Regions from separate parts of the Actinomadura sp. 7K534 genome, predicted to be linked through region 2. Evidence: riboswitches for the same ligand, from Rfam matches in the RefSeq annotation. Region 2 holds a riboswitch; each other region holds the start of a gene.

Region 1 (7,522 bases), on a different contig from region 2:
GCGAGCGGCCCGTCGGTGAAGGCGGCCTCCGGGCCGGCGAACTCGGCGAGGAGGTCGGCCGTGGCGTGCGCGTGCTCGGCCAGGACCAGCTTGGTGATGTTGCCCTCCGGGCCGGGCTCGCCCCCGGCGACCGCGCGCTCGGCGGACCGGAGGTTGAGCAGGCGGAGCGCCTGCTCCCGGGCCGAGTGCGCGCCGACGCGCTCGGCCGCCGCCGGGACGCGGTCGCCGCGCTCGGCGTAGAGCTGGAACAGGTCGGGTCCGGGCGGTCCGCCGACGCCGCCGCCGATGCTGACGCGCTCGTTGCCGAGGGTCGCGCGGGCCACCGCCCAGCCCTGGTTCGGGGTCCCGACGACGTCGGCGTCGGGGACGAAGACGTCGGAGAAGAACACCTCGTTGAAGTCGGAGTCGCCGGTGGTCTGCCGCAGCGGCCGCACCTCGACGCCGGGGTGCTTCATGTCGACGACGACCATGGTGACGCCGGCGTGCTTGGCGGCGTCCGGGTCCGTGCGGACGGTCGCGAAGCCCCAGCGGCAGTAGTGGGCGCCGCTCGTCCAGACCTTCTGCCCGTTGACGAGCCAGCCGCCGTCCACCTTGACGGCCCTGGTCTTGACGGCCGCCGCGTCCGACCCGGCCTCCGGCTCGCTGAACAGCTGGCACCAGATCTCGTCGCCGGTCAGCGCGGGCCGCACCCAGCGGTCGATCTGGTCCTGCGTGCCGTGCTGGATCAGGGTGAGGATGACCCAGCCGGTGATGCCGTACTGGGGGCGCTTCACGCCGGCGGTGCGGAACTCGTCCTCGATGACGAGCTGCAGCCCGGCGCTCGCCTCCACGCCCCAGGGGCGCGGCCAGTGCGGCTGGACGTACCCCGTCTCGATCAGCTTGGTCCGCTGCTCGGCGGCGGGCAGCGCGGCGATCTCGCGGGCGAGCTCGCGGATCCGCGGCCGCTCCGCCTCCGCCTCGGGCGGCAGGTCGAGGTTCGCCTTCCGGGCGGCCCCGGCGGCCCGGAGCCGCGTCACGTCCCGCTCCGCGGCGTGCGGGTCGAACACCGCCTCCAGCGTCGCGGCCCGGCGCAGCAGCAGGTGCGCGTCGTGCTCCCAGGTGAAGCCGATCCCGCCGTGCACCTGGATGTTGAGGCCCGCGTTGCCGGTGAACGCGGGGATCGCGAGCGCCGCCGCGACGGCCGCGGCCAGCTCGAACTGGTCGGCCGGGCCGGACGCCGCCCGCGCCGCGTCCCACACGGCGGCCGTGCCCAGCTCGGCGGCGACGAGCATGTTCGCGCAGTGGTGCTTGACCGCCTGGAACGTCGCGATCGGCCGCCCGAACTGCTGCCGCACCTTCGCGTACTCGGTCGCGGTCTCCACGCATTCGAGCGCCCCGCCGACCGCCTCCGCGGCGGCCAGCGTCCGGGCGACGGCGGTGGCGTGCTTCCGGGCGCCCGCGAGCACCGCCTCGGCCGGGACGCCGTCGAGGCGGACGCGCGCCGACCGGCGGGACGGGTCGAGGTTGCCGGGGACCTCGACGGTGACGCCCGCCGCGTCCGCCCGCACCACGACCATGTCGTCCCCGGCGGCGAGGACGAGCAGTTCCGCGAGCCCGCCGCCGAGCACGACCCCGGCGTCCCCGGAGGCGGCGCCGTCGCGCAGGCTCACCGAGCCGTCCACGCCGAGCGCCGCCAGGGTCTCCCCGGACGCCAGGCCAGGCAGCAGCCGCGCCCGCAGGTCCTCGTCACCGGACGCGGCGATCACCGCGGACGCCGCCATCGTGGGCAGCGCCGGGCCGGGCGCGGCGGCCCGCCCGAGCTCCTCGGCGACCACGACCAGCTCCTGGAGGCCCGCCCCGCCGCCGCCGTGCTCCTCGGGGAGGTGCAGGCCGAGCAGCCCGAGCCCGGCGAACTCCGCCCAGAAGCCGGGCGGCTCCTCCTTGTCCGCCTCCAGCAGCGCCCGGTTCGCCGCCCGCGCGTCCTGGTCGCGCAGGAACGAGCGCGCCGTCCGCGCCAGCTCCCGGTGTTCCTCGGTGATGGCGATCGCCATGGCCCCTCCAAGGGTCGTTCCGCTCCCGGCGCCCCTGACGGCCGCCCGGCGCTCCAGCAAATCAGTAGATTGATTCCGTTGTTATTCTGGACCGGTCGACCTCCCCACGTGAAGGAGCGGTCCCATGCGACGGGAACCGGCCGCGCACCGCGACCGGGCGCCGGAGCCCGTCCGGATCCCGCGCCCCGCCGGACGCGGCGCCCGCACCTCCGAGCTCGTGGCCTCGTCCATCCGGTCGCAGATCGCCCGCGGTGAACTGCGGCCGGGCGACCGGTTCCCCACCGAGGACGAGCTCATGGAGGTCTTCGGCATCGCCCGCAGCACGCTCCGCGAGGCGCTGCGGATCCTGGAGTCCGAAGGACTGGTGACCGTGCTGCGCGGCCGGAACGGCGGGCCGCGCGTGACGCGTCCGACGGTCGAGCACATCTCCCGGATGTTCGCGCTGCTGCTGCAGATCGAGGGCGTCCCGATGAACGACCTCTACGCGTCCCGGGCGGCGATCGAGCCGTGGCTGGCCCGGATGTTCGCCGAGACCCACACGCCCGAGGCGCTCGCCGACTTCCGCGCCGCGGTCGACGCCGCCGCGGACGCCGCGCACATCGCGGACGGCACCGCGTTCGGCGAGGCGGCGGCGCTGGTGCACGAGAAGCTGTTCGAGCACGCCGGGAACGCCTCGATGGCCCTGTTCGCGCGGCTGCTGAGCGAGGTCGTCTCGGCGTTCTACCGCCGGTCGGGGCAGGTCACCGGCATCACCGGGCGCAGGCGCGCCGTCCGGTCGTACCGGAGGTTCTCCGAGCTGGTCGAGGCGCGCGACGCCGACGCCGCCGAGGCCCACTGGCGGCTCCACATGTCGCACACCGCCAAGGCGTTCCTCGAACAGCCCGTCGAGCTGTTCCCCGCCCCGGACCGCTTCTAGCTTCCAGCGGTTCCTAGCGGATCGCCTCGACGAAGCGGATCGCCTCGTCGCGTCGCATGCCCGTCTCGGCGCACACCAGCGCGATCGCCGACTCGTGGTCGCCGGCCTGCTTGAACGCCCGGACCCGGTCCGACAGCACGCCCACCGGCGCGATGGTCAGGCGTCCGTCCTGGAGGGCCTTGACGTAGTCCTTCGCCGCCCTGGAGTCCAGGCCGAGCTCCCTGCGGATCAGCTTGACCGCGTCCTTGGGGCTGCCCTGGGCGATCAGCGCCTGCGCCTTGCCCTGGGCCTCGGGCGGGACGACCCTGGCGAACGCCTCGCCCTTCAGGCTGTCCACGTACTCCTTGGCCTCCTTGAGCCCGAGCCCCGTGACCTCCCGGACGAGCTTGATGGCGGGAATGTACTGACCCTTGCCGATCATGGTGAGGACCCGTTCGCGACCCTCGGGAAGCAGGTACGGGACGGAGGATTTCACTGGTTCTCTCCCTCGGTGCGGCCGGCACCCGATTCTTCCATCCGCGGGCGGCCGCATCCTCAGCGCCGCGGGCGGCGCCCGAGCCTGGCGACCAGCCGGTCCCCCGCGGAGGCGCCCGGCCCCGCGTCGACGGGGTCGGCGAACAGCGGAGGGCGCGACTCGGGCAGCACGAACGGGCAGACATGGAGGAGCTCCTCCGCCAGGTCGGGCGGAACGGGCCGCCGCTCCCCCGACGCCTGCGCGATGTCCCACCCGTGCACCGCCACCTCGACCGCCCCCGCCGCGGCCATCAGCTCCCCGTCCATCCGGCGGTCACCGATCTCCACCTGCCCCAGCGCCCCGGACGCGCGCAGCAGCCGGATCGCGCTCACCCGCACGGCCGACACCGGATGCTCCTCCCGGCCGGGCTGGACGGAGGTCAGCGCGACCCGCCCCGGCGAGATGCCCTCTTGCAGCGCGGAGAGGGAGTCCCGGAGGTGCAGCAGCAGCATCTCGAGGTCCCAGGAAGCGCAGGGAGTCCGCCGCTGCAGCATCTCCGGCGTGACCGCCTGGACCGACGTCAGCGCGAAGCCGATCGCCCGCTCCAGCAACCACCGGCCCCGCAGGGCCGGATACGGCTCGTGCGTCCGCTCGCGCATCGGCGATCCAATCCTGGTGATGTGCCTCTCGCATGTGGACCGCCCCCGCGACGAAAAGTCATCGCACCGCCGCCATCCAGGACACCGCGGCACGAAGCGCACCTAACTAACGATTGAAAATTCACAAATCGGTCTTATTACTTTCGAATGAGTGGCTCCGTCGTGAGATGCCCAGCTAATCGCCACATGGCTGATCATTTCCGGCTAAGATCCCCAATCGGATGCGATCGGCCGATCATCCCGACCGCGCCCACCCCAGCCTGCGCGATGTCGCCAGGCCACCCCGCACACAAGGTGGTACCAGTGTTGATGCTCGTCGACGCCATAACCGTCATCTCGGCCATTCCGTACATTTTTATGTGGTAACCGGCCGGGGCGGGACCGACTTGGGACGAACACTGCACAAGGGCTGCCGGTCGTGATGCACTGAACGAATGACAGATCCCATGACCGTGGCGGTCGCCACCGCCATGGCCGGCAAAGCCGTCGAGGTCGCGGGCGAACCCGTCCGTGCGGCCGTCGCCGAGATGTGCCGGCGGGTGCGCGAGCGGTTCCGCGGACGTCCGTCCGACGAGGCGGCCCTGGCCAGGGTCGCCGAGGACCCCGACGCCGTCGAAGGGGCCGTCCGGCGCCTCCTGGACGAGGATCCCGGCTTCCGCGCGGAACTGGAGGCCCTCTGGAACCAGGCCCAGACGAAGGCGTCCGCCAACGACGAGGGTGTCGTCAACGTCTTCAACGGCCGGGCCGACAAGGTCGTCCAGCTCCGCGACGTCCAGGGCGACCTGAACATCAACTAGGCGCCGCGGCCGACGCTCCCGAGCGAGTTCCGGTTCACTCGAACCTCGGGAGGCCCGTCCCCGTATGACCGGCCGTGGGAGAGCAGCCGGGACGCCGGCTCTTGGTCGGCGGAGAAGCGTGAGGGCGCGCGTCAATGACCGGTGACGCGGCCCGCCCCGCCGATCCCTGGGCGCCGTTCCTGGCCGCGCTCGAAACCCAGTGCGGGACGTGCGGCGGCACGGGCAGCGTCGTCCGCGAGCAGTGGCGGACGTGGTACCGGCAGGCCGACGAGCTGGTCCGGGTCGCACAGGCGGCGCGCAGGGCGGCGGACATGACCCCCGAGAATGCGCCGCACCAGGACTTCTCCTACGGCTCGGTCCGGCTGGGCCCGGCCGAGCCCTCGATCGTCGCCGCCATCGACCGCGCGATCGACGACCACATGAGGGCCCGGCCGGAGGGCCCGGAGGAGGCCGCCTGCGAGACGTGCCGCGGCTCCGGGATGGTCCTCACCCCCACCGGCCGGCGCCTCGCCGAGATCCTGGCCCGCCACGGCTTCTTCCGCGACAGGTGACGCCGTTACGCCTGGCCGACGTCGAACTCCCAATGCCACGGTTCGTACGGGCTGCTGTAGGCCCACCTGGGGTGCATCCAGCCGTACTTCTTGGAATTGTCCTCCAGCCACTTGAACTGGGGTGAGGACTCGCGCTGGACGCCGTCGCACAGGTCGACCGCGATCCCGATCCCGTGCTTGCTGTTGCCGGGACGCGCGGCCATCCCCGCCGGCATGCGCTGGTAGAGCTGCTTCTGCTTGTTGTAGCCGCGGTAGGAGCTCCGCACGCACATTTCCTTGCCGAAGCGATCGTGGTACGCGGCGTTGAGCTTGTAGAAGGCCACCGCGGCGTCCGCGCGCAGGTACTCCCCGTCCTGGGGCAGCTTGCAGAGCTGGTCGACCGGGATCCGCCCGTTGGCGTACCGGGCCGTGCTCTTCGAGGGGTCGCAGTCATCCGGCGCCTTGCGCGGCGGCCCCTCGTCCCGCTTCGCCGACGGCGTGTCGTCCCGCTTCGTCGCCGACCTGTCGACGCGCTCCGCGACGGCCCTCGTTGACGGAGGCTCCTTGGAGTCCGCGGAACCGCCGTCCGCCGAACCCCCGTCCAGCGGCGCCACGGCCACGGCGCCCGCGAAGACACCGGCGAGGACGACGCTCAGCACGGGAGCGGGCTCGATTTTCTTCTTACGGTGCCGACCGATCACGGCAGTTGCTCCTTCCATGCCGCCTACCGGGTTAGCTGACGGATTCGGGCATGGAAGTCGCCCTACGACCCTCGTCGCACGTGGCGTGGAGGCGTCGATTCACCCCTGCGAGGCGGGCATGGACCCGCACATCGCGCTGGTTCCCCGGCTCCGCGCACACGCGGACTCGGCGCAGCCGCCCGCCCGGCCGACACACGACCCAGACGGAACGGACACGATCAGATGGTTACGGCACCTGGCAGGCGCCGATTTCGGACTGACCGTACCAAAGCTTCAAGCAGGTGCAAACACCCCGCAAACCTGACCCCACCTGCCCAAACGCCCGCACGCCCCTGACCCCCGGGCATGCAGGCTCCCCGAGGACTCGATCAAACAGCCGCCGCGGTATCGAGCTATAGGACCTGAAGAACGTCCTGATGGAAGCGGTCCATCGCGTTGTCGATGCTGCGCACGAAGCCGGTCTCCTCCGTGCCCCGCTTGGTGCCCATGCCGGACGGGAGGGTCAGCCGGAAGGTGGTGATCTGCTTCCCGCCGCCGGGGACGAGGATGCCGGGTTCGCTGGTCAGGTTCGCCAGGAGCTCGCACGGGCCGGTCTTGTGGCCGGGCGTCAAGGCTTCAATGCGGAGCTCGGGCGGAGCCTCGTGCAGCTGCCGCAACAGCCATTGGACGCGGGTGAGGGCACGCGCGCGGTCCGCGGCGGGGATCTCGACGGTGGTCTCGATCTGGCCGGTGCGCAGATCGGCTTCGAGGAGGACCGGCCCACCGGCCGTGGGCATGCGGATCTCGGCGCTCATCCGCCCGGTCTCGACCAGGGACGTGACGGTCTGCAGGCGGCGCACCGACGCGTCCCCGTCCCGCCGCCTGCGGAGCACGGGAGCGACACCCGTGCCGGTCCTGCCGCTCAGGCGCAGGCACAACTGCCGGATCAGCTTCTCCCAGCTCTCGGCCACCTGCATGGCGCGCCGGTCGCCCAGGCGCAGCGTCCCGGCGGTGCTCGCTGCCGAGGGCGAGGTCGTTCGACAGGGTGATCACGGCCTCGTAGCCGTTCCGGGCCGCGACCTCGAGGTAAGCCTGCACCTGCTCCGGTTTGAGGGGGTTGCCGCCGGTCTTGGTCTCGATCAGCGCCGTCCAGATCCTGCCCGCCCTCGCCACCCGCAGCACGCCGTCCGGCCGCACCTTGCCGTCCCCGTGCTTGAAGTCTCGCCTCGGCGAACGTCTGGACCATCCCGGCCGGAGCGTTGAAACGGGCGGTCAGCCGGCGACCGAACTCGGGAACCTGCGCCATCACCGACAGCAGCGTGGCGGTGGCGCGGACCTCGCGCTCCTGGTCATTGCGCAGGCCGGTCACCGAGAACAGGCGTGCGTGCCGCCACGAGGAATGCTCGGCCAGATCGACCTTCGCCGCCTTGGGGAGGGTGGTCTTCTTCTTGGCCGT
Region 2 (7,522 bases):
GTGCCCGTGCGCGGGCCGGACGGCAACGTGGCCGACTTTCTCTATGTGGCCCTCAACGAGGGCGCCCGCGACATGTTCGGCCGCGGCAGGGAGGAATTGACCGGGCAGCGGCTCCTGCAGACCGATCCGGGGACGGTGCAGAGCGGGCTGTTCGACGATTACATCGAGGTCCTGGAGACCGGGACCAGTTTGGAACGTTCCTCCATTCCCTATACGACCGCCCAGCGCGGCCTGTCGCGCTCGTCCCGGACGAGCGTGCGGTGCGTGGCGGTCCCGACCGGCATCTGCCTGACCTGGCGGTACCACCATGCCGAGGACCGGACCGTGCGGCGGCTGGAGCGGGTCGAGCGGCTCGCCCTGGTGGGGTTCGGCGAGTGGGACCTCGCCACGGGTGAGGCGGACTGGACGCCGCAGATGCTGGCCAACTACGGGCTCGGCCCCGAAGAGGTGCCGCCGTCGCCGCACGACCTGCCGAAGGCCGTGGCCGAGGACGATCTCCCACTGGTGGAGGAGGCCGTCCAGACGATGTTCTCGCGCCGGGAGCCGGTGGAGGCCGAGCACCGCGTGATCGGCCCGGACGGCGCCCCGCGGCACCTCTGGATGTTCGCCGAGCCGGTGCTGGGCGACTCCGGGCTGCCGGTCTCGATCAACATCGTCTCGCAGGACATCACGCGGCGGCGCGGGGTGGAGCGGGCGCTGGCCGAGACCCGGCGGCAGATGCTGAAGCAGCAGGAGCGGATGGCGCAGGAGCGGCGGGTGGCGGTGACGCTGCGCCGCGCGATTCTGCCGGACGAGGACGAGTCCGAGCGGCTGCCGGGCCTGATGACGGCGATCCGCAGCCTGGCGGCGGAGAGCACCGCCCGCATCGGCGGGGACTGGTACGCGACCCGCGCGCTGGCGGACGGGCGCGCGCTGTTCGCCATCGGGGACGCGGCCGGGCACGGGCTGCCCGCCGCCGCGGCGATGGCGCGCAGCCGCAACGGGCTGCTGGGCCTGGCCTGCACGGGCGAGCCCGCGGGACGGCTGGTGGGCTGGCTGAACGAGCTGGTGGGCACCATGGACCCGACGGCGACGGGGACCGCCATCGTCGCCGTCTTCGACCCGGGCCGGCGGGTGATGGAGTGGACGTGCGCCGGCCATCCGCCGCCGATCCTGATGCGGGGCGGCCGGGCGGAGCGCCTGGAGGTCGTCCGCGACCCGATGCTCGGCGCGATGACGGACTGGGAGTACACGACGATCACCACCCAGCTCGACCAGGGCGACGTCATCTTCCTGTACACCGACGGGCTGGTGGAGCGCAGGGACGCCGACCTGGACGACCGGATCAACCGCCTCACCGACATCCTGCAGGACTCCTCCACCCGGCCGGAGCTGGTGCTGGACGAGGTCCTGGCCCGCATGGAGCACGACAGGGCGGCCGACGACACCACGCTCTTCGCCGTCCGCGTGGAGTGAGGAGCGTCATGTTCGGGGGCGGGAGAACCGCCTCGTGTGATGTGCACCACGCGTAACCGGGGGTGAAGACGGCCGGTACGTGGCGGACCGCCATGTGCCGGCCGTCGTCGTCCCCGGGTCCTTTACCTTTCCCCGGATGCCGGGAGGCCCCTGCTGGCAGGGGCTGTGGCCGGTCGACCGGTGATCGGGAAGACATCGGGTCCTTACGCTGTTGGTGGTGTCTTGGAAGGTCTTTGAGCAGGCAAGACGGTGTTTTGTCCGCGATTTGCGTTCCTTGAGAACGTTGATACCTTCTATCCGAATCACGCAGCGCACCCCATGCGTTGCCACCGGCCGCCCATGTCGCGGCCGAGGATCGCGGAGCGGATCCCGCACGCGATGCGCGCCAGACGATGCGCGCCCCCTCACCGAGATCAGTCGCTGAGATAAATCCGAACAGTCAGCACCGCGCCCGCGGTGCGAGGCCGAGTCCGTCCGGTCGAATCCGACCGGCACGGAGCCGGGGACCCAGGTTCCAGGGGTGAATCGGCGCGTCCGAGAGTCGCGCCGTAGGGCTGCTTCCATGCCCGAATCCGTCAGCTAACCCGGTAGGCGTCATGGAAGACAAGGAGATTCCCTGCATGACCGGTCGTTTCAATCGACTTTCCATGGACAACATCACCGCCGAGGACAAGGCGGTCGGCGCCGCGGTAGGCGCGGTGCTCGCGGGGGCCGTCGGGCTCGCGCTCATCAACCCCCTCGCCGGCGACGCGTCGGCGGAGACCACTGCCCAGGCGGCCGCCAAGAACGGCTCCGTCGCGGCGAGCGTCTCGAACCAGTCGAACCAGTCGAGCGGCTCCACCGCCCTCTCGGCCGCCGAGGCGCGCAAGATGGGCTACAAGGTCCCGCCGCGCGACGTGGACCCGTCCGAGGTCATCAAGCTGGCCGAGAAGCAGGTCGGCATCTCGGAGGGCCGGGGCGGCCAGACCAAGTACCACGACTGGTTCGTGTCGACCCCGCACGCCAAGGCCACCGCCAAGCGTGACGGCGGGTTCTCGGTCAAGGCCTACAACGGCGCGCAGTGGTGCAACATGTTCGTGTCGTGGCTGGGCGCCCAGACCGGTGTGAAGAACATGGGCTGGGACGCCTACACCGTCCAGCACGCCTCCTGGTTCAAGGAGACCGGGCGCTGGGGCCAGAAGGCCAAGCCGGGTTCGGTCGTGTTCTTCGACTGGGACCGCGGTTCCAGCATCGGCGCCATCGACCACGTCGGGATCGTCGTCAAGGACAACGGCAACGGCACCGTCAGCACCATCGAGGGCAACACGAACGACAAGGTGGAGAAGAAGGTCCGCAGCAAGTCCGTGATCGTGGGTTACGGCTACCCCGACTACAAGGCCTGATCCACCGCACGGCCACGTCCGTGCTCCACGCGGTTCCGCGTCGATCGGAAGGCGCCCGGCAGTCCTGCCGGGCGCCTTCTGGCGTTCCCGGGCCGGGTGCCCCTTCTCTCCGCGGAAGTCGGGTAATGCCAACCATTGACAGCCTTTGATCGCTCTTGGACCTCAGCGCGGCGTTCCTGGAAAGGAATCCGTGCACGCGCGTCCGACCGGCGCCTGGAAGGGAGCGTCCACGAGCGGGAAGGCCGGGGTCGGGCGCCTTCGCCGGAGGTCCGGGGGCTCCCGGAGCCGAAGCCGCGGGGGGATGTCAGTGCGCCCGGATCTGAGTGTGGTCGTGATCGCCTACAACGATGCGCGGAGGCTGCCGCGCGCGGTCGCGTCGGCGCTGGGGCAGTCGCTGGGCGGTGTCGAGACGGTCATCGTCGACGACGCGAGCACCGACGGCACGGCGGAGGTCGCCGACCGGATCGCCGCCGCGCACCCCGGCCGCGTCCGGGCCGTGCACCTGCCGTCCAACTCCGGCGGCTGCGGCCGGCCGCGCAATGCGGGCGTCGAGGCGTCCACCGGCCGGTACGTGATGTTCCTCGACAGCGACGACCTGCTGGACCGGCACGCCTGCCTGAACCTGCTCGGCGCCGCCGAGGACACCGGCGCCGACCTGGTGTCCGGGCGGTGCGACCGGATCTTCCTGGACCTGCCGGAGGGGGCGCGGGAACGCGTCCGGCCCTGGTACCCGTGGCTTTACCGGCGCAGAGCCGTGTTCGGGTCGCTGGAGGAGAACCCCCGCCTCCTCTACGACACCCTGTCGACCAACAAGGCGTACCGCAGGTCCTTCCTGGAGGAGCACGGCCTCAGGTTCGTCGAGGACCTGCACTACGAGGACCTGCTGTTCACCGCCGAGGCCTACCTGGCGGCGCGGGGGACGGCGCTGATCCCGCACCGCGTCTACAACTGGCTGGTCAGTGAGCGGACGCCGGCGCCCTCCATCTCCAACCGGCGCGCGGACCTGGCGAACTTCGCCGACCGCCTGGAGATCCACCGGCGCATCGACATGCTGTTCGCGCTGCGCGGCGCCCACGAGCTGGGACGTGCCAAGGACGTCAAGTTCATCAACCACGACCTGGTCCTCTACATGCGGGAGATGCGCGGCCGCGACGTCGGCTACCAGGAGCGGTTCCTGGGGCTCGCGGCCGCTTACCTGGCGGAGCTCGATCCCCGCGTGTTCGAGGAGGCCAACACGCTGCCCGCGATCGCCGCGTACCTGGTGCGCGAGGGGGACCACGCCGGGGCGCTCGCGGCCGCGGAGTACGCCCCCGAGAAGCGGCCCGAGCTGCGCGCGCGGCTCGTGGAGCGGGACGGGCGCGTCTTCTGGGGCGCGGGCCGGCCCCGCGGCGCCCTCGGCCGCCGCGTCCTGGACGTCACGGACTTCGGCTTCCATCTGCGCCCCCTGAAGGATCTTCGGCCGGCCAACACGGTGACCGAGCTGGAGATGCGGGGAGGGCGGGCCCGCATGGCCGGCCACGTGCTGAACCCGCTGGGCCGCATCGGCCCGGCCGGACTGTCCGGCACACTGGAGTTCTGCGACCGGCGGCGGAAATCCCGGAGGGCGCGGATCCGGGCGAGGCTGCGGCACGAGGGCGACCGGATCGGCTGGGAGGCCGAGTTCGACCCCGTCGCGGTGCTCCGGCCGACCGGGCTCATCGACCCTGTCTGGGACGTCCGGCTCCGCCTCAGGGCGGACGGTGAGGACGTGGTCACCCGGCTGGGCGAGGGCCGCGGGTCGCCCAAGCTGGACGGGGTCGTGCTGCCCGTCCGGCCCCGGCTGACGCGGTTCGCCGGGGACCGGCTCCGCTCGTACGTCACGGGCGGCGGGCACCTGGCGTTCGCGCTGGAGACGGACAGTCCGTGGGCGCGGCTGGCCGGCGCGGCCGCGCGCCGCGTCCCGGTGGTCCGGGCCGGACGGCGCGCCTGGCGGCGTGTGCGGCGGCTGGACAGGAGCGCCCGCCGGAGGCTGACCTCGCGCAAGACCAAGGTCGCGGTGTTCAACCGGGTGCTGAGCCGGCTGCCGGTCCGGACGGGCCTCGCGGTGTTCGAGAGCCAGCTCGGCAAGCAGTACTCGGACAACCCGAAGTACGTCTACCGGGAGCTGCGCCGCTCGGGTCTCCCGGTCAGGGCCGTGTGGTCGTACGCGTCGTCCCCCGACGGGTTCCCGCGCGACGCCGAGCTCGTCAAGCGCGGGTCCTGGGCCTACTACCTGGCGCTCGCGCGGGCCGAGTTCTGGATCGACAACCAGGGCTACCCGGACGGGCTCCGCAAGCGGCCGGAGACCACCTACATCCAGACCTGGCACGGGTCGGCGTTCAAGCTGATGGGCCTGGACCAGCCGCGGCTCAAGGGCGGTGCCGCCGCGGAGCGGGAGCGGCTGCGGCGGATGGTCGATCGCTACGACTGCTTCCTCGTCCGGTCCGGGCACGACGAGGAGACTTTGTGCGGGGGCCTCGGCGTCCGCGCGGAACTCCTGCCGGTCGGCTACCCGCGCAACGATCCCCTGGTCAACGGCCTGGACGACGACCCCGAGCTGGCCGCCGAGGTCGCCGCCCTCCGGGACTCGCTAGGGCTGGGCGACGGTCGCCGCGCCGTGCTGTACGCACCGACGTTCCTGACGGGCCCGAAGGGCCGCCCGGTCCGGCTGCTGGAGCCGCCCCTCGAACCCGAGGTGTTCGCGCGGGAACTGGGGGACGAGTTCGTCCTGCTCGTCCGCCCCCACTACCTGTGCCGGGCCAACCTCCCGCCCGGCTCGCACACGGTGATGCGGGACGTGGGAGGCGTGCCCGACGTCACCCCGCTGCTGCTGCTCGCCGACGCGCTGATCACCGACCACTCCTCGATCATGTTCGACTTCGCGCTCCTGGACCGCCCGATCGTGCTGCACCTGCCGGACGGCCGGGACCGCGTCACCGGCTACTTCGACCTGCAGCGGCACGCCCCGGGGCCGATCACCCGCACCGGGGACGAGCTCGTCGCGGCGCTCGCCGGGCTGGACCGGGCGGCGGCCGTCCACGCCGCCCGGCGCCGCGCCTTCGCCGCGCGCTTCGGCGAGCACGACCGGGGCACCGCCGCCCGGGCGGTCGTGGACCGCTACTTCCGGGCCGCAGAACCGCAACGCCACAGGGGGAAGAGGAATGGCCGCACCGCGTGACGTCTTCATCGTGTGCAACAACGCCGACGAGATGGGCGGCCTGCAGCGCTGGGCGCACCACATGGCGCGGCTGCTGGCCGGGCGCGGCGACCGCGTCACCCTCGTCGCGATCACGAGCGGGCCGGAGCGCCACCACCACGGCAGGGACGGCTCGTACGCCGTCGAGGTGCTGCACAGGGAATGGCGGTCGCCCGCGATGGCGTGGCGGCCCCGGCGGCGCCGCGAGCGCCTGAACCTGCTCGCACGCGGCCGGGATCTGCGGCGGACGGCGGCGCAGCGGCGCGGCGCCGCCCGGCTGTCGGAGCTGTTCGCCGCCGCGCGGCCGGGTTCGGTCGTCATCGCGGCGCAGGTGTGGGCGATGGAGTGGGTGCGGCGAGCCGACACGGCGGGGCTGCGCGTGGTGGGCATGAGCCACGAGTCGTTCTGGGCCACCCGCAAGTCGTCCCGGTACAGACGGGTCAAGGAGAACTACGCCGGCGTGGACCGCTTCCTGGTGCTCACCGAGGAGGACGCCGACGCCTGGGCCAGGGACGGGATGACGAACGTGGACTACATCCCGAACGCGCTGCACATCGTCCCTAGCGTCCACCCCACGCTCGACCTCCCGGTCGTGGCCTGCGTGGGCCGCCTCTCGTACGAGAAGGGCGTGGACCTGATGCTGGAGGTGTGGGAGCGGCTCGCCCCCCGCCACCCGCGCTGGCGGCTGCACATCTATGGCGGCGGGCCGGACGAGGAGGCCCTGCGCGGGCGGGTGCGGACGGCCGGGCTGTCGGGCTCGGTGGAGTTCCGCGGCGTGGTCGACGACGTGGAGGAGGCGCTCGTGGAGGCGTCGGTCTTCGCGCTGCCGTCGCGGGCCGAGGGCTTCCCGATGTCGGTGCTGGAGGCCATGGCGTACGGGCTGCCGACGGTCGCCTTCAACTGCGCGCCGGGCGTCCGGGCCCTGCTCGGGGACGAGCGGGGCGGCGTGCTCGTCGACCCGGGCGACACCGCCGCGTTCGCGCGGGAGATGGAGCGCCTCATCGAGGACCCGGCGCTGCGCCGCGCACTTGGCGCGGAGGCCCGCGCGTCGGTCACGCGCTTTCATCCGGACGCGGTCCTCGCCAGATGGGACCGGCTCTTCGATCTCCTCCACCGCGATCTGCCGCCCGTCCCAGCGGAGCGGGCCGTGGGCAGGCGGCCCGTGCGGGCGCCGTCGCACGTCTCCGGACCGGTGGCGGAGCGCGCGGCCGAGCCCGCACTGGGGGGCGATTCTTTCTAACAACTGTTTGGTAGAGTGCGCGGCGTGACAGAGAACGACTCCCCGGCGGACCGGGCGTTCCGCGCCGAGGTCCGCGACTGGCTCGAGGCCAACCTGTCGGGAGAGTTCGCCCACGCCCGCGGGCTCGGCGGCCCCGGCCGCGAGCACGAGGCGTTCGAGGAGCGGCTCGCCTGGGAGCGGCACATGGCCGCCGCCGGCTGGACGTGCGTGGGCTGGCCCGAGGAGTACGGC
Region 3 (7,522 bases), on a different contig from region 2:
TGTCATGGCGACCTTGAACTGTCCTGTCTGTGACGAGCCGTTCCAGCCGGGCGACCTGCTCTGCATGAGCTGCGGGGCCAACCTGGCGCGCGCCGGCGGCGGCGCCCACCGGCAGCAGGGGCCGGGCGGGTACGACGACCAGCAGCGGCAGGGGTACCCGCCGCAGGGCCCCCAGGGCGGCCAGCAGTACGGGGCCCCGGGGCAGCACGGCCAGCCGTACCAGCCGGCACCTCAGCACGACCCCTACCAGCAGCAGGCGCCGCAGCACCAGGCCCCGCACCAGCCGGGCCCGCCCGGCCAGCCGCAGGACCCGTGGGGCCCGCCGCAGCAGCAGCCCGCGCAGCCGGACGCGTGGGGCGCACCGCCCATGCCCGACCAGCACGGCCAGCCGCAGCACGGTCAGCCTCAGCACGGCCAACCCCAGCATGGTCAGCCTCAGCACGGCCAACCCCAGCATGGTCAGCCTCAGCACGGGCAACCGCAGCACGGCCAGCCTCAGCACGGCCAGCCCCAGTACGGCCAGCCCCCGAACCAGCAGGGCGGGCAGCCGCAGCACGGCGGCGGCCAGCCGCCCATGCAGCATCAGCAGCCGGGCGGGGACCCGTGGGGCATGCCCCAGCAGCAGCCCCAGCAGGACCAGTGGGGCGCACCCCAGCCGCAGCAGCAGTACGGCCAGCCCGAGCAGCAGTACGGGCAGCCGCAGGAGCAGCAGTTCCCGCCGCCGCAGGACCAGTACCAGCAGCGCGAGCCGCAGTACCAGCCGCAGGACCAGTACGCCCCCCAGGACCAGTTCGGCATGCCGCAGCCCGGTCCGGCGGACCACGGCTTCGGGGCGCCGCCCCCGCAGCACGGCGGCGGCCAGCCGCCGATGCCGCCGCACGGGCGCGAGGCGACCCTGCTGCCCCCCGACCAGAACCAGGGCCCGCGCCCCGGCGCGGACCCGGGCGGCACGGCGTTCATGTGCCCCTACTGCGAGGCGGTGCTGTCCAACCCGGGCGCCGCGCAGTGCGAGTCGTGCCTGCGGCCGCTCCCGGGGAAGGGCACGCCGATCCTGCGCGTGCAGTTCCCCACGGGCGAGCTGAAGGTCTCCGTCGGGCAGCACCTGGTGCTGGGCCGCGACGCGGGCCAGTCCCCCGTGGCGTCGACGTTCACGCAGTACGACAACGTGTCGCGGCGCCACTCCACGGTGTGGCTCGACCCGTCCGGCACCGCCTGGGTGCGGGACGAGGGCTCCACCAACGGGACCTTCGTCAACGGCGAACGACTCCCCCGCGGCGTGGAGGCCCCCCTCCGCGACGGCGACCAGCTCCGCCTGGCCGCCGACGTGACGGGCACCGTCCAGCTGGCCTGAGCAGCACGTCAAAGGGCGGCCCCCGGTTCACGTGAACCGGGGGCCGCCCTCTGTCGTTGGTTGGGCCGGGTCGCGCCGGCCCGGCGGGTGTCAGCCGGCGCGCTTGGTGCGGGCGCGCGTGCGCTCGCGCTCCTTGGCGTCCAGCACGACCTTGCGGATGCGGACGAAGCGCGGCGTCACCTCGACGCACTCGTCCTCGCGGCAGAACTCCAGTGCCTCCTCCAGCGACAGCAGCCGCGGCGGGGTGAGCCGCTCCAGCTCGTCACCGGTGGACGACCGCATGTTCGTGAGCTTCTTCTCCTTGGTGATGTTGACGTCCATGTCGTCGGCCCGGGAGTTCTCCCCGACGATCATGCCCTCGTACACCTCGGTCGTCGGACCGACGAAGAACGTCCCGCGCTCCTGCAGGTTCATGATCGCGTACGCGGTGGCGGCGCCGGCCCGGTCGGCGACCAGGGACCCGGACGGGCGGGTCCGCAGCTCCCCGAACCAGGGCTCGTAGGACTCGAACACGTGGTGCGCCATGCCGGTGCCCCGCGTCTCGGTCATGAACTCGGTGCGGAACCCGATCAGGCCGCGCGCCGGGACCAGGAACTCCAGCCGGATCCAGCCGGTGCCGTGGTTCGTCATCTGGACCATCCGGCCTTTGCGGACGGCCAGCAGCTGCGTGACGGCGCCGAGGTGGTCCTCGGGGATGTCGACGGTGAGCCGCTCGACCGGCTCGTGCTTGCGGCCGTCGATGACCTTCGCGACCACCTGCGGCTTCCCGACCGTCAGCTCGTAGCCCTCGCGGCGCATGTTCTCCACCAGGATCGCCAGGGCCAGCTCGCCGCGGCCCTGCACCTCCCACGTGTCGGGCCGCTCGGTCGGCAGCACCCGGATCGACACGTTGCCGACGAGCTCGCGGTCCAGCCGGTCCTTGACCATCCGGGCGGTGACCTTGGTGCCCTTCTCGCGTCCCGCCATCGGCCCGGTGTTCGTGCCGATCGTCATCGAGATCGCGGGCTCGTCCACGGTGATCAGCGGCAGCGGGCGCGGGTCGTCCGCGTCGGCGATGGTGTCGCCGATCATGATGTCGGGGATGCCGGCGATCGCGATGATGTCGCCCGGCCCCGCCTCCCGCGCGGGCTTGCGGGTGAGCGCCTCGGTCATCAGCAGCTCGGTGATCTTCACGCGCTCGACCGTGCCGTCATGCCGGCACCACGCGACCTGCTGCCCCTTCTTGATCGTCCCGGCGTGCACCCGGCACAGCGCGATCCGGCCGAGGTAGCTGGAGGCGTCCAGGTTGGTGACGTGCGCCCGCAGCGGGACGTCCGGGTCGTAGGACGGCGCCGGGATCGTCTCGGTGATGACCTTGAACAGCGGCTCCAGGTCCTCGCCCTCCGGCATCTCGCCGTCGCCCGGCTTCTCCAGCGAGGCCCGCCCGGCGCGCCCCGACGCGTAGACGATCGGGAAGTCGATCTGCTCCTCGTCGGCGTCGAGGTCCATGAACAGCTCGTACGTCTCGTCCACGACCTCGTCGATGCGGGCGTCGGGGCGGTCGGTCTTGTTCACGACCAGGATCACCGGAAGCCGCGCGGCGAGGGCCTTGCGCAGCACGAACCGGGTCTGCGGGAGCGGGCCCTCGCTGGCGTCCACCAGCAGGACGACGCCGTCCACCATCGACAGCCCGCGCTCCACCTCGCCGCCGAAGTCGGCGTGCCCCGGGGTGTCGATGATGTTGATCGTCATCCCGTTGTGCAGGACCGCGGTGTTCTTGGCGAGAATGGTGATGCCCTTCTCGCGCTCCAGATCGTCGGAGTCCATCACCCGGTCGTCGACCTGCTGGTTCTCGCGAAAGGCCCCGGACTGCCAGAGCATGGCGTCGACGAGCGTCGTCTTCCCGTGGTCGACGTGGGCGACGATCGCTACGTTACGGAGGTCGTCGCGCGTGGAGTTGGGCATGCGAGGCTCGCCTTGGCTGAGAGAACGGGGATCGCCGCAGAGCGCGGCACTGACTCATTCTACTTGCCCGCGCCCGCAGCCCGCCCTGCAGCGGTCGTCCGGTCCGTCCCAGGGCCCCCGATTCGCCAACTTTGCTCGTTCTTTGTAATCTGCCCGAGATCCGGTCGTTCGGAGTCCCGCCCCCGGGACTGCGGCCGGAGCGCCTAATCTCCCGCGTGTCGGGAGAGCCGGGGACCCAGGTCCCTGGGGTGAATCGACGCACGTCGTAGGGCGATCTCCCCGCCCGAACCCGTCAGCTAACCCGGTAGGCGCGCGAGGAGAGGAGAAGACCGGCTTGGCTCCGGCCCCCCGACGGTGGCGCCGCATCGCGCCCGCCACCACGGCCACGATGCTCCTGATCGGCCTCGGCACCGCCTCACCCGTCACCGCGCACGCCGCCGCACCGGCCCGGCTGTCCCCGACGCCCACTCCGACGACGGAGGAGGGGCTACGCAAGAGCCTCGACGCGCTCAACGAAGAGGCCGAGATCCTCACCGAGAAGTACAACAAGACCCGCGTCGACCTCGGCAAGGCGCAGCAGGCCGAACGCGCCGCCGCCAGGCGGGCCGCATTCCTGCGCGCCCAGGCCGCCCCCGCCCGCGAGCAGCTCGGACGGCTCGCCGCGGTCAACTACATGACCGGCGCACCCGACGTGATCTTCGGCGCCGACGGCTCCCCCGAGGGCCTCGCCGAACGCGCCTTCCTCACCCAGAGCCAGGCCAACGCCGTCCTCTCCCTGCAGAAGCAGATCCAGCAGGCCGAGACCGCGCAGCGCACCGCCGAAGCCACCACCGCCCAGGTCGAGAAGGCCACCGCGGACGCCAAGGCGGCCCGCGAAGCCGCCCGGAAAAAGGTCGCCGAGGTCATGAAGCGCCTCGACAAGCTGACCACGACCCGCGTCAGCGACCCCCGCAGCGGCCTCCGCGCCACCGTGAAGGGCTCCGACCTCCCCGCCGACATGGCCCGCAAGGCCCTCGGCAAACTCGGCTCCCCCTACGTGTGGGCCGCCTCCGGCCCCAACAGCTTCGACTGCTCCGGACTCGTCGTCTGGGCCTACGCCCAGGTCGGCAAACGCGGCCTCCCCCACTACACCGGCGCCCTCTACGGCCTCGGCACCAAGGTCCCCCGAGACCAGCTCCGCTCCGGCGACCTCGTCTACTTCGGCGGCAGCCTCCACCACATGGGCATCTACCTCAGCGACGGCAAGTACGTCCACGCCCCCCGGACCGGCGATGTGGTGAAGATCTCAAGGCTGTCCGACCGCTCCGACTACGCGGGCGCCAACCGCATCACCTGAGACGTACGAGGGCTTCCTGCGGCGCGGTAGGAAGCCCTCGTATTTATTGTTTTTTGTTGGTTAGGGCCCTGGGGGCCCTAACCAACAAAAAACGTGCGATCGCTGCATCGCTCCGACTCGCCTAGCGGCTCGCTGCGCGATCGGGCGGTGTTTATTGCATTGCCCTTGGCAGTCAGGCGCTGGAGCGCCTTCCCTTCGGCGGGCACTGCGTGCGATCGCTGCATCGCTTCGACTCGCCTAGCGGCTCGCTGCGCGATCAGGTTTCTTGCTTCGCTCGAAACCTGCCTTCGGACGCAATCGCGACGGTTTGGGTTGTCGCGGGGTTGCGGTGGTGGCTGATGTCCGTGCGTACGTGGGCTGATGTCGGCGTACCCGTTGTCGCCGGTTGCCGGTGACGGTATGCGGCCGACCGACCACGTCTGCCGGGTTCGTCCTAATTAGCGTTCGTGGGTAGTGCATCGCGGGGGGTGGGGTTAAGTCAGGCCGTGGGTTGCTAGGGCCTCTATTACTGGGCGGTCGCCTGGTAGCCAGTCGACGTCGTACAGCTCGTCTGGGGTCAGCCAGCGTAGGGCTAGGTGTTCTAGGGGTTGGGGTACGCCTTCGACTATCTTGGCGGTCCAGACTCGGAGAACGGTTGTATCGGAGAGGGGCCAGTCGCCGCCTATTCGGGTTTGCAGGCTGACCTTGATGTTCAGTTCCTCGTGGCACTCACGTATCAGGGCGTTCTCGTCTGACTCGCCGGGGTCGACCTTGCCTCCCGGGAGTTCCCAGCCGCCTGCCATGTGCGGTGGTTCGGCGCGTTGGGCGCTCAGGAGGCGGCCCTCGGAGAGGATCGCCGCTCCTACTATGACCAGGTCGGCCCTCTTCATCTTGGTCCCTCCTGGACGGACTGGAGCAGGCGTGTCGCGTCCTCGACTATCCGCTCCAGGTGGCCGCCGTGGGCGCCGCGCCAGTAGAGCTGGCCGCAGTTCGCGCAGCGGCCGTAGACGTCGTAGGAGCGGCGCGTGCCCGCCTCCAGGTGGTCCTCGATCTCCTGTTTGTCGACCGGGACGAGTTCGCCGTTGCAGGCGGTGCAGCGGGTCCACGGGCGCAGGACGGGCGCGAACCGGTCCAGGACGTCGCGGAGCTGGTCGTCCGGGCGGGCGCCGCGGACGTACGCGCCGAACCACAGTGCGCGGCGGCGGAGGAGCCCGCGGTCCTGGGTGAGCAGGACGCGGCCCTCGTCGTTGGCCTGGACGACCAGCGCCGGGTCGTCCATGTCGTTGTGGTAGGCGGTGTCGAGGCCGAGGAGGCGCATCCGGCGCGCGAGCGTGCCCAAGTGCACGTCGAGGACGAAGCGCGGGGCGTCCTGGCCCGGCTCCAGCGGGACGGGCTGCGGGCGCGGCACCGCCTCCACGCGCACGTCGGCGCCGGCGGCCGGGCGCATCGACGGGTCGGCGGGCTCGCCGCCGACCGTCATCGGGCCGGCCTCCGGCAGCGGCACGCCGAGCGACTCCACCAGATGCCCCAGCGTCGAGGTCCCGTCGCAGGCGACGCGGCTCACGCTCGCCCGCCGCGTGGCGGGCAGGAACATCAGCAGTTCGTCGGCGAGGCGGATCGTCAGCTCGGGCTCCACGACGATCAGCATGCCACGCGGAACGCGGAATCCCCGCCGCAATATCCGTCCCGGGTCCGTCAGCCGCCCGGGCGGTCGGCGGCCAGTTCGCTGACCTTGCGCTTGAAGTCGGGCCTGGCGAGCGGGCGGGTCGTGCCCACCCAGTCGGAGCGCTTGTAGGGCTTCACGCCGATCGCGGGCACGCACGTCGAGCAGCTCGCCACGATCATCTTGTTGTCGCCGATCACCATGCCGACGTGGCCGGGGTTGTTCGCCGACGTGCCCGGACCCGAGTTGAAGAACACCAGGTCGCCGGGCTGCTCCTTGCCCTTGTCGACCTTCACGCCGAACGGCCACTGCTGGAAGGTCGTGCGGGGGATGTCGAGGCCGACCGTCCGGTAGGCGCCCTGGATGAGGCTGGAGCAGTCCCACGCGTCCGGTCCGTTGGCGCCGAACACGTAGGGCTTGCCGCGCTGCGCCATCGCGAACTTGATGATCCGCTGGACGAGGCCGCCGACGTCCGAGGGCAGCTCGTTGTCCTCGCAGTTGATGCCGTTCGCCTGGACGACCTCGAACTCGCCGCCCACGTACTTCTTGGCCCAGTCCAGGACGAGGTTCACGTAGTCCCACGAGTGGTTGTAGGCGAAGATCGCGGTGCGCATGCGCTCCGGGGCGCCGGATGCCTTGAGGTAGTTGGCGGCGGACGGGATCGCGTCCTCCGGGTCGTAGCGGTCCTTGCGGCCGTCGCCGTTGCCGTCGACCCCGTACGACTTGAACGTCGGGGCGAGGAACTGCATGGGGCCGCCCGCGCCCGCGTAGTTCTCGCCGCTGCTCACGCCGGGGAGCTGCGACCTGCCGTGGTCGGTCTCGACCTTGCCGACGGCCGCGAGCACGTTCCACGGGATGCCGTACTTCTCCCCAGCCTTCCGGTAGAGGCCGAGGAAGTTCGCGGGGATGGCCTGCGCGTCGTCCGCCGCGTCGGGCTGGGAACCGGCCCGCGTGACGTCCACGCAGTTGGACCTCACGCTGCCGCCGAACATGAACTGCCCCGCGCCGAACAGGATCGGGATGAAGACCACCCCGACGAACAGCAGCGACGCGACGCCGAGCGCCCCGGCGAGCAGGAGGCGGCGGGTCGTCATCCCGTGTCACCCGCCTGGCCCACGTCCGCAGGCTGGAAGGCGTACACCTTCAGCGAGCCGCCCTCCCGCGCGACCGTCACCGCGTACCGCCTGTTCTCGCTGCTCTCGCGGCCGCCCTTGGTGACCTTCTGCATGCCCGTCACCACGAACACGAC
Region 4 (7,522 bases), on a different contig from region 2:
GGCGGGTGCGTGCGGTGACCCAGCCGATGAACCGGGCGCCGAGTGGGGTGAGGCCCAGCGCGAGTATCAGCGCCAGGCCGACGACGAGGCCGGCGTAGGCGGACGGGTTGATGGCCGAGTCGAACGCCTGGGAGCGGGCGATCTCGGCGGGGGAGAAGTCCAGCGCCGGATCGGGTTCCGCGTGCCCGCCGGGGACCGGGCCGGGCAGCGGGTCCCAGGGCGTGGTGACGGCGATGACGGCGCCGAGCCCGGCGAACAGCACGGCCGCCGCGACGGCGGCGGCGATCCGGGGCCGCCGCATGCGCGCGGCTCGCTCGTCGTGCTCGCCGGGTTCGTCCCGGCGGGTGCGCTCCGCTCCACCGGCGCCGGGCTCGGCCGGGCCTTCGGCCGCCTCTGCCTCGCTCAAGTGAGCTCCCGTTTCAGGTAGTCGCGCCATAGGGCGGTGAAGCGGTCCCGGGTGAGCCCCAGCACGTCGCGCAGCGCGGCGGCCTCCGGGACGCGCCCGGCGGTCCGGTAGAGCCGCACGAGCGTCGCCTCACCGTACCGGCCCGCGACCATCCGGCAGGCGAGCCAGGACTCCTGGTACGCCTGGGAGAGGCGCGCGGATCCGGCGGAGAACGCGTCCGCGGCGGGCAGCGCGGACGGGACCCGTCCCGCGGCCACCTCGCGGCGCAGCTCGGCCGCCGCCGCCCGGACGCCGACCCTCGTGCGGAGGTAGCCGACGTAGTCCGCGAAGCCCTCGATCAGCCACAGCGGAGTCGTGCGGTCGCGGGCGCCGCCGGTGGCGACATGCGTCAGCTCATGGGTCAGCACGACGTCGCGCCCCAGGTCGTTGAGGCGGCCGAAGGTGCCGGGGGAGACGACGACGCGGTCCTGGCCCCGGGCCCGGCCGGCGGACGGTGCGACGGTGGCGAGGGCGGCGATCTCGTCGAGGCGCCGGTCCGGGCCCGCGAGCGCGGACGCCAGCCCCGCGTCGGCGGGGACCAGGGCGACGACGCGCCGCGCCCACCCGGTGCCGACGACGCCGGTGACGACGGGGACGGCCGCGTCGAGGCGTCCGGCGATCTCGGCGAGCCCCGGGGCGTCGCCGATGACGAGGCTCGCGCGACCCTCGGCCGTCTTCAGGTCGCCGCCGTCCCAGATCGCGGGGTCGTCCCGGAGGCCGCGGGACGCCCCGTCTCCGACGATCGTCCAGGTGCCGGAGCGGCGGGCCAGCGCCAGGTGGCGGGAGGCGACCACGTCGCCGCGGTCGAAGCCCCGCAGCCGGTGGCGCACCTCCACGCGGACGACCACGGCACCCGCTTCGCCGTCCGTGCCCTGCGGGGCGACGACGCGTTCCTCCCAGCGCTCCAGCGGAAGCCTGCGGAGGTTGCCGTACATGCGGGACTGAGCTTCTTGGAAGGCGGCGGGTGCGGAGGCCACCGTCGCCAGGAACGCCGCCCGGTCACCGCTGCGCACGGCGCGCGCGCGGTTGGCGAGGACGGTGGCGGCCGCCGCCGGGTCGAACGTCCCGGTGCCCTCGTCCGCGCGGACGGGGCGCGGGCCGTCGTCGCCGGAACGTGCGCCGAGGAGCGCCCCGCCGCCACCGAGGAGCACGGCGGCCCCGCCCGCGCCCAGGGCGAGTGCCCTGCGGCGCGTGACGGGGCCGCCGTGCCCGGGACCGTCCTCCATGCGCGCGATCCTATGCAGCGGGCGGAGGAGGTGCCGTCACGACCTGTACTCTGGGTATCCGTAGCCGACGATGCTCCGGGTCGGGCGTTCCCTGACCCGGACGGCCTCGTCGGTGTTGCCCTCCACGGCCTCGATGGTGCTGTCGTTGATCTTCTTGGTCACGATGCCGATGTGCACGATGTCGTCGAGGCTCTTGCCGCCGCGCCATGAGTAGAAGACGATGGCGCCCGGCTTGGGCTCGGTGCCCCAGCGGCCCTGGTCCCGGAACCACTTGGCGTGGGCGATCGTCCATGCGTCGCTGCCGAACTGGTCGGTGAAGCCGAGCTGGTCGCCGATCCATGAGATGAACATGTCGCACCAGGCTGCGGCCCCATACCCCCGGACGGAGCCGCCGTCGCGCGCGACGGTCTCCTTCGCGCGGGAACTCTCCGTGTACCACTTGTTGAACTTGGTCTCGCCGTTGCCGTCCTCCTCGATGCCGACCTGGGAGCGGGCGAGTTCGATGGCCTGCTCGGCGGTTGGGCGGGTGTCCTCGGCCGGCTTCTCCGAGCCGCCGGACTCCGGCCGTTCGTTCCCGGAGCGCTCGCCGTCCTCGCCCTCGCCGCCGTCGCGGCCGCCGCCGTCCTTCGGCGTGGCCCGGCTCTCCTTCTTCGGCCCGCCCTTCACCTTGTCCTTGGACGAGGACGTGCCGCCGCGCTCGCCGCCGCCCTTGGCGCCGTTGAGGTCGGCCGCGGTGACCTGGGCGGGCACGGAGCCGAACGGCAGCACCGACGCCTGCGCGGTGGCCGCGGCGGTGCCGAGGACGGCGGCGCCGACGATCACGCCGCCGGTCGTCCGCCACGTCAGGGTGAGGCGGCCCGGTTTGCGGTGCTTGCCGGACGGCTTCTGGTTCTCGACCGGCAACGTCTCGACCGGCAACGTCTCGACCGGCGGCTTCTCGGCCGGTGACTTCTTGCCCGGTGACTTCTTGCGGTGTGCGCCTGGCACGGGGGATCTCCTGACTTCCATGCCGCCTACCGGGTTAGCTGACGGGTTCGGGCGTGGAAGCCGCCCTACGGCGGCTCTCACCGGTCGTCCGGGAGAGACGCGCCGATTCACCCCGGGTGCCGGAATGCCCGTCCGGGGCTAGCCCCGGACTCCGGCGGATATGGGTCCCCGGTTCCGCGCGTCGGCGGATTCGGCGCTGCCGCTGCGATCCTGGGGGCGTGATGGGGCCCGTGCGCGGGACCTGTCTCCCGCGTGCGAAAGAGCGGCGCCTGATGTTGTGGGTGTTGTGCGGACGGCGGCCCGTTCGTCCGGGAGCCGTCCGTGCCTGACCCGCGATGTCCGCCGTCGCAGCGCGCTCAGCGCCATGCCCGCTGGGGCGTGCGCACGGTGGAGCCGGGCCGGCCGGGCCTGCGTGGAGGCCCGCTGCGGCACCGTGGGTGCCGCGGGCGACGCGTGGAGCGCGCCGCCGGCAGGGGGAGCGGCACGTGGCTCGCGCCGCCGTCACGCGGCAGCTGGATGTGCCGCGTGGGACCATGGCGCCCGGTGGGCGCCGTGGGGCTCCGGCGTCTGGCGGGCGCCGTGAGTGGTGTAAAGGTACCAAAGCACCAATAGAACGCAAACCCCCCCAAAATCAACAACGGACCAGGTCAAGACCTGGTCCGCTGTCGGAGTGGGCTCCGTCACGCCCGCCGCGGGGCGCTCCGGGGCGGGCGTCAGGGCCGCCCGGCGCCGTAGTAGTTGTTCAGGTAGTAGCCCGAGGTGATGCTCACGACCTCGACGTTCTTCCCGGTGCGCGGCGCGTGGATCATCTGGCCGTTGCCCACGTACAGGCCGACGTGGCCGAGGCCGCTGAAGAACACTAGGTCGCCCGGCTGCAGGTTGCTCTTGTCCACCCGCTTGGTGGCGGCGTACTGGGAGTTCGTCGTGCGGGTGATGCCCACGCCCGCCGCCGCCCACGCCTTCATGGTCAGGCCGGAGCAGTCGTAGGAGTTCGGGCCCTCGGCGCCGTAGGAGTACGGCTTGCCGAGCTGGGCGTAGGCGAAGTCGAGCGCCGTGCGGGCCGAGCCGCTGGCCGGGCCGTTGTAGGTGCCGCCGATGTTGCCCGAGCCGCCGCCGGACGACGGCGTCGTCCCGCCGAGCCGCCGCAGCAGCGCCTTCTGCTTGGCGACCTCCTTGTCGAGCTTCTGCTTCTGCTCCCGCAGCTCCTTCGTCTTGGCCTTCACGTCCTCGTAGGACGCCTTGGCCTGCGCCTCCTCGCGGCGGAGCCGCTGGGCGGTGGAGAGGAACTGGGTGAGCTGGGAGCTGCGCTCCTGCGACAGGTGCGAGAAGACCGCGGCCTGGTCCAGGATGGCCTGCGGGTCGTTGCTGCCGACGAAGCCGGTCACGCCGTCGGTGTCGCCGTTCTTGTAGGCGTCCGCCGCCATCTGGGCGATCCTGGAGCGCTGCTCCTCGAAGGCCGCCTGCTCCTGCTTGCTCGACTTGAGCGCCGTCTGGTACTTCTTCTTGGCGATCTTGAGCTTCTCGTTGAGCTGGTTGAACGCCTCGACCTTGTGGTCCATCTGCTCGGCGAGCTTGTCGAGCTTCTTCTGGACCTGCGCCCGGGTCGGCTGCGGGTCGGCGTGCGCAGCCATCGGAGGAGCCGCGAGGGAGACCGCCAGGGTCAGACTCGCGACGGCCGCCAAGCGGCGGGAGGCGCCTCTGCGCGCCGATCCGCCCCGCCGGTCGCGCTCGTGCGCCGTTTCCCCGATGCGATCATTGGCCACGGTCGGTTTCGCCTCTCTCGTCCTCGACATCAGGCGATGACATTAGCGAGGCGCAACAACCGTCACAACCGGTTCATCACTCTTTGGTCGACTTACTTGAACAACATCCACTTTCCGTGATGACAAGATCACGTACCGCGATGCTTCCCTTATGACAGCCTTATGGGGTCCTTATGGACGCGCGGCCTCACGCCCGGCCCAGCCGGCGCAGCAGCAGCGTCGACGGGCAGGGCCGGGCACTGGCGCGGCGCGCCGCGTCGGCCACCTCGCGGTCCGACGACACCACCACGACCGAGCGGCCCGGCGGCTCCGCCCGCACCAGCTCGCCGATCAGCTCGTCGGCGGTCTGCCCGGGACGGCTGAACAGCACCCGCACGCCGCGCGGCGCCGCGATGGCGACCGGCGCGTCCAGCTCCGCGCCGTCGAACACGCAGGTGACCTCCGCGCGGGTCTGCGCCGCCAGCCCGCCGAGCCCCGACAGCAGCCTGCTGCGCTGGTCCGCCAGCGGCAGCTCCCCGTACCCGGTCTTGGTGACGTTGTAGCCGTCCACGATGAGGTGCACCCGCGGCAGGGTCAGCAGGCGGTCGAGCAGCTGCGGGTCGCCGTCGGACAGCGCGCGGCCGGGCAGCGCGCGGTGCGCCTGCCGGTCGGGCTCCAACCCGCCGACCGCGTCCGCCGGACGGCCGATGGTCGACGGCAGCGCCAGCTCCCGGCGGACGCCCTGCGCCGCGTCCTGGAGCGTGTCGAGCAGCATCCGCAGCCGCACGTCGTCGACGTTGCGCCCCTCGCGCGCGGCCCGCTTGGCCGCCTCCGCCGCGGCCTCGGCCTGCGCCGCGCGGGCGCGCAGCTTGCGCAGCTCCTTCTCCGACGCGGCGGTCGACTCGCGCGCCGCCGCCAGCTCCCGCTCGGCCTCCCGCGCGGCCGCGCCGGCCCGCTCCTCCGCCGCCCGGTACCTGGTGCGCGCCTCGTGCAGCTTGCGGCGCAGCTCGGCCACCTCGGCCTTGCTCTCGCGCAGCTCGGCGCGCAGCCGGTCGACCTCCGCGGAGCGGGCGGTCCGGGCGGCGGCCAGCTCGTCCTTCAGCGCGGCGACGCGGCGGGCGGCGTGCTCCTCCTCGGACGCCGTCGCGGAGCGTTCCAGCTCCTCGCGCGCGGCCTCCACGAGCTCCGTCCACCCCCCGGGGCGCAGGAGGTAGGCCAGCACGGCGACCCGCACCGGGTCGGCGGCGGGCGGCACGTCCCCGCCCTCGACGGCCTCCACCAGGTCGGCCTGCGTCTCGCGCAGCGGCTCGGCGACGCGGCGCCGGAAGCCGTCGTCCTTCTCCAGCACCGCGGCGATGTGCTGCCCGGCCAGCTTGGCGCGCTTGCGGCGCTCGAACCGCGCGAAGCGGCGCAGCGGGACGGGGACGTCCTCGATCGGGAGCACCCCGATCAGCTCGGCGGCGACCTCGACCACCTGCTGCCGCACGGCGCCGGGGAGCGGCCGGCTCAGGCGCTCCTCCCCGGGAGGCGGGGCGGCCGCCCCCTCCGCGAATTCGTCGCCGGGCGTCGCTCCGGGGCCGTTGTCGATGATCCCGCTCCTTCCGGGCTTCGCCGCCGGTGGACTGTGTCTTCCCGAGCCGCCCACGCCCAACCAGGGCGAACGCGTGATCGGACGGATCGCGCCGGGCTTCCCCAGCCGTCCCGCGGCCCCCGCCCGGCGGGACGCGCCGGCACCCTCCAACCCTAGCGGGCCGGGCTTCTGTCGGTGGCGTCCTCTACGGTCGCGCTCATGACGGCTGCGCACGGTGTCCCGGCCGGTGCCCGGGCCGGTGTCCAGGGCACCCTCGACGACCTGGGCACCCCGTTGTCCGAGGTCACCTTCGTGGTGGTCGACCTGGAGACGACGGGCGGCTCGGCCGCCGACTCCGCCATCACCGAGATCGGCGCGGTCAAGGTCCGCGGCGGCGAGGACCTCGGCGAGCTCGGCACCCTGGTCGACCCCGGCGGGCCCGTCCCGCCGTTCATCACGGCGCTGACCGGGATCACCACGGCGATGGTGTCGGCCGCGCCGCGCATCGAGGCGGTGCTGCCCGCGTTCCTGGAGTTCGCGCGCGGCTGCGTGCTCGTCGCGCACAACGCCTCGTTCGACATCGGGTTCCTCAAAGCCGCCTGCGCCGAGCACGGCTACGCCTGGCCCGCGTTCCCCGTCGTCGACACCGTCGACCTCGCCCGCCGCGTCCTGTCCAAGGACGAGGTGCCCAACTGCAAGCTCGGCACCCTCGCCCGCTTCTTCCGCACCTCCACCGAGCCGACGCACCGCGCGCTGGCCGACGCCCGCGCCACCGTGGAGGTCCTGCACGGGCTCATCGAGCGGCTCGGCTCGTTCAACGTCACCTCGTTCGAGGAGATGCGCGGCTTCGCCAAGGCCCCCACGCCGGAGCAGCGCCGCAAGCGGCACCTGGCCGACGGCGTCCCGAGCACGCCCGGCGTCTACCTCTTCGAGGACGCCTCCGGCGAGGTCCTCTACGTCGGCAAGAGCGGCGACCTGCGCTCGCGCGTGCGCAGCTACTTCACCGGCTCGGAGACGCGGGGCCGCGTCCGCGAGATGGTCGGCCTCGCCGAGAACGTCCGCACGATCGAGTGCGCCACCGGGCTGGAGGCCGAGGTCCGCGAGCTGCGGCTGATCGCCGGGCACAAGCCGCGCTACAACCGCCGCTCCAAGTTCCCCGAGCGCGCCATCTGGCTGAAGCTGACCGTGGAGCCGTTCCCGCGGCTGTCCATCGTGCGCGAGTGCCGCACCGACGGCGCCCGCTACCTCGGTCCCATCTCGTCGCGCCGCCAGGCGGAAGAAGCACGTGCGGCGCTGCACGAGGCCGTCCCGCTGCGCCAGTGCACCCAGCGGCTGACGCTCCGGCTGGTCGAGCGCGGCAAGACCCGCGCCTGCGCGCTCGCCGAGATCGGCCGCTGCGGCGCGCCCTGCGACGGCCGCGAGTCCCCGGACGCCTACGCCGTCCACGTCGGGACGGCCCGCTCCATCATGGAGGGCGACGTGCGGCCCGTCGTGGCCGCCGCGCAGGTGCGCATCGACCGGCTCGCCTCCGAACTGCGCTACGAGGAGGCCG

What was found. Region 2 has a riboswitch for cyclic di-AMP ahead of E1266_RS10650 (CHAP domain-containing protein). Riboswitches for the same ligand answer to the same signal wherever they lie in the genome.
Region 1: linked by a shared signal. The riboswitch ahead of E1266_RS14910 (M15 family metallopeptidase) and the one ahead of E1266_RS10650 (CHAP domain-containing protein) in region 2 are both predicted to bind cyclic di-AMP.
Region 3: linked by a shared signal. The riboswitch ahead of E1266_RS21475 (C40 family peptidase) and the one ahead of E1266_RS10650 (CHAP domain-containing protein) in region 2 are both predicted to bind cyclic di-AMP.
Region 4: linked by a shared signal. The riboswitch ahead of E1266_RS31365 (CHAP domain-containing protein) and the one ahead of E1266_RS10650 (CHAP domain-containing protein) in region 2 are both predicted to bind cyclic di-AMP.

The regions. Positions count from the first base shown of each region.
Region 1 covers NZ_SMKB01000061.1:1,402-8,923, forward strand. The annotation lists gene E1266_RS14880 (acyl-CoA dehydrogenase) at 1-2,030, opposite strand, end outside; gene E1266_RS14885 (GntR family transcriptional regulator) at 2,155-2,946, shown strand; partial or broken gene E1266_RS14890 (ribosomal protein L7/L12) at 2,960-3,373, opposite strand; gene E1266_RS14895 (TIGR03086 family metal-binding protein) at 3,481-4,059, opposite strand; gene E1266_RS14900 (hypothetical protein) at 4,494-4,856, shown strand; gene E1266_RS14905 (hypothetical protein) at 4,991-5,407, shown strand; gene E1266_RS14910 (M15 family metallopeptidase) at 5,413-6,087, opposite strand; cyclic di-AMP (ydaO/yuaA leader) riboswitch at 6,093-6,269, opposite strand; gene E1266_RS38800 (hypothetical protein) at 6,480-7,043, opposite strand.
Region 2 covers NZ_SMKB01000036.1:36,097-43,618, reverse strand. The annotation lists partial or broken gene E1266_RS10655 (PP2C family protein-serine/threonine phosphatase) at 1-1,455, shown strand, start outside; cyclic di-AMP (ydaO/yuaA leader) riboswitch at 1,922-2,064, shown strand; gene E1266_RS10650 (CHAP domain-containing protein) at 2,076-2,837, shown strand; gene E1266_RS10645 (CDP-glycerol glycerophosphotransferase family protein) at 3,145-6,033, shown strand; gene E1266_RS10640 (glycosyltransferase) at 6,017-7,291, shown strand; gene E1266_RS10635 (acyl-CoA dehydrogenase family protein) at 7,316-7,522, shown strand, end outside.
Region 3 covers NZ_SMKB01000112.1:8,149-15,670, forward strand. The annotation lists gene E1266_RS21455 (4Fe-4S single cluster domain-containing protein) at 1-17, shown strand, start outside; gene E1266_RS21460 (hypothetical protein) at 1-880, opposite strand, end outside; gene E1266_RS21465 (FHA domain-containing protein) at 869-1,351, shown strand; gene typA (translational GTPase TypA) at 1,442-3,295, opposite strand; cyclic di-AMP (ydaO/yuaA leader) riboswitch at 3,486-3,622, shown strand; gene E1266_RS21475 (C40 family peptidase) at 3,630-4,631, shown strand; gene E1266_RS21480 ((deoxy)nucleoside triphosphate pyrophosphohydrolase) at 5,105-5,500, opposite strand; gene E1266_RS21485 (Mut7-C RNAse domain-containing protein) at 5,497-6,258, opposite strand; gene E1266_RS21490 (NlpC/P60 family protein) at 6,306-7,367, opposite strand; gene E1266_RS21495 (hypothetical protein) at 7,364-7,522, opposite strand, start outside.
Region 4 covers NZ_SMKB01000251.1:174-7,695, reverse strand. The annotation lists gene E1266_RS31375 (M48 family metallopeptidase) at 1-406, opposite strand, end outside; gene E1266_RS38395 (hypothetical protein) at 403-1,671, opposite strand; gene E1266_RS31365 (CHAP domain-containing protein) at 1,708-2,658, opposite strand; cyclic di-AMP (ydaO/yuaA leader) riboswitch at 2,667-2,864, opposite strand; gene E1266_RS31360 (C40 family peptidase) at 3,372-4,289, opposite strand; gene E1266_RS31355 (NYN domain-containing protein) at 4,609-5,886, opposite strand; partial or broken gene E1266_RS31350 (DEDD exonuclease domain-containing protein) at 6,190-7,522, shown strand, end outside.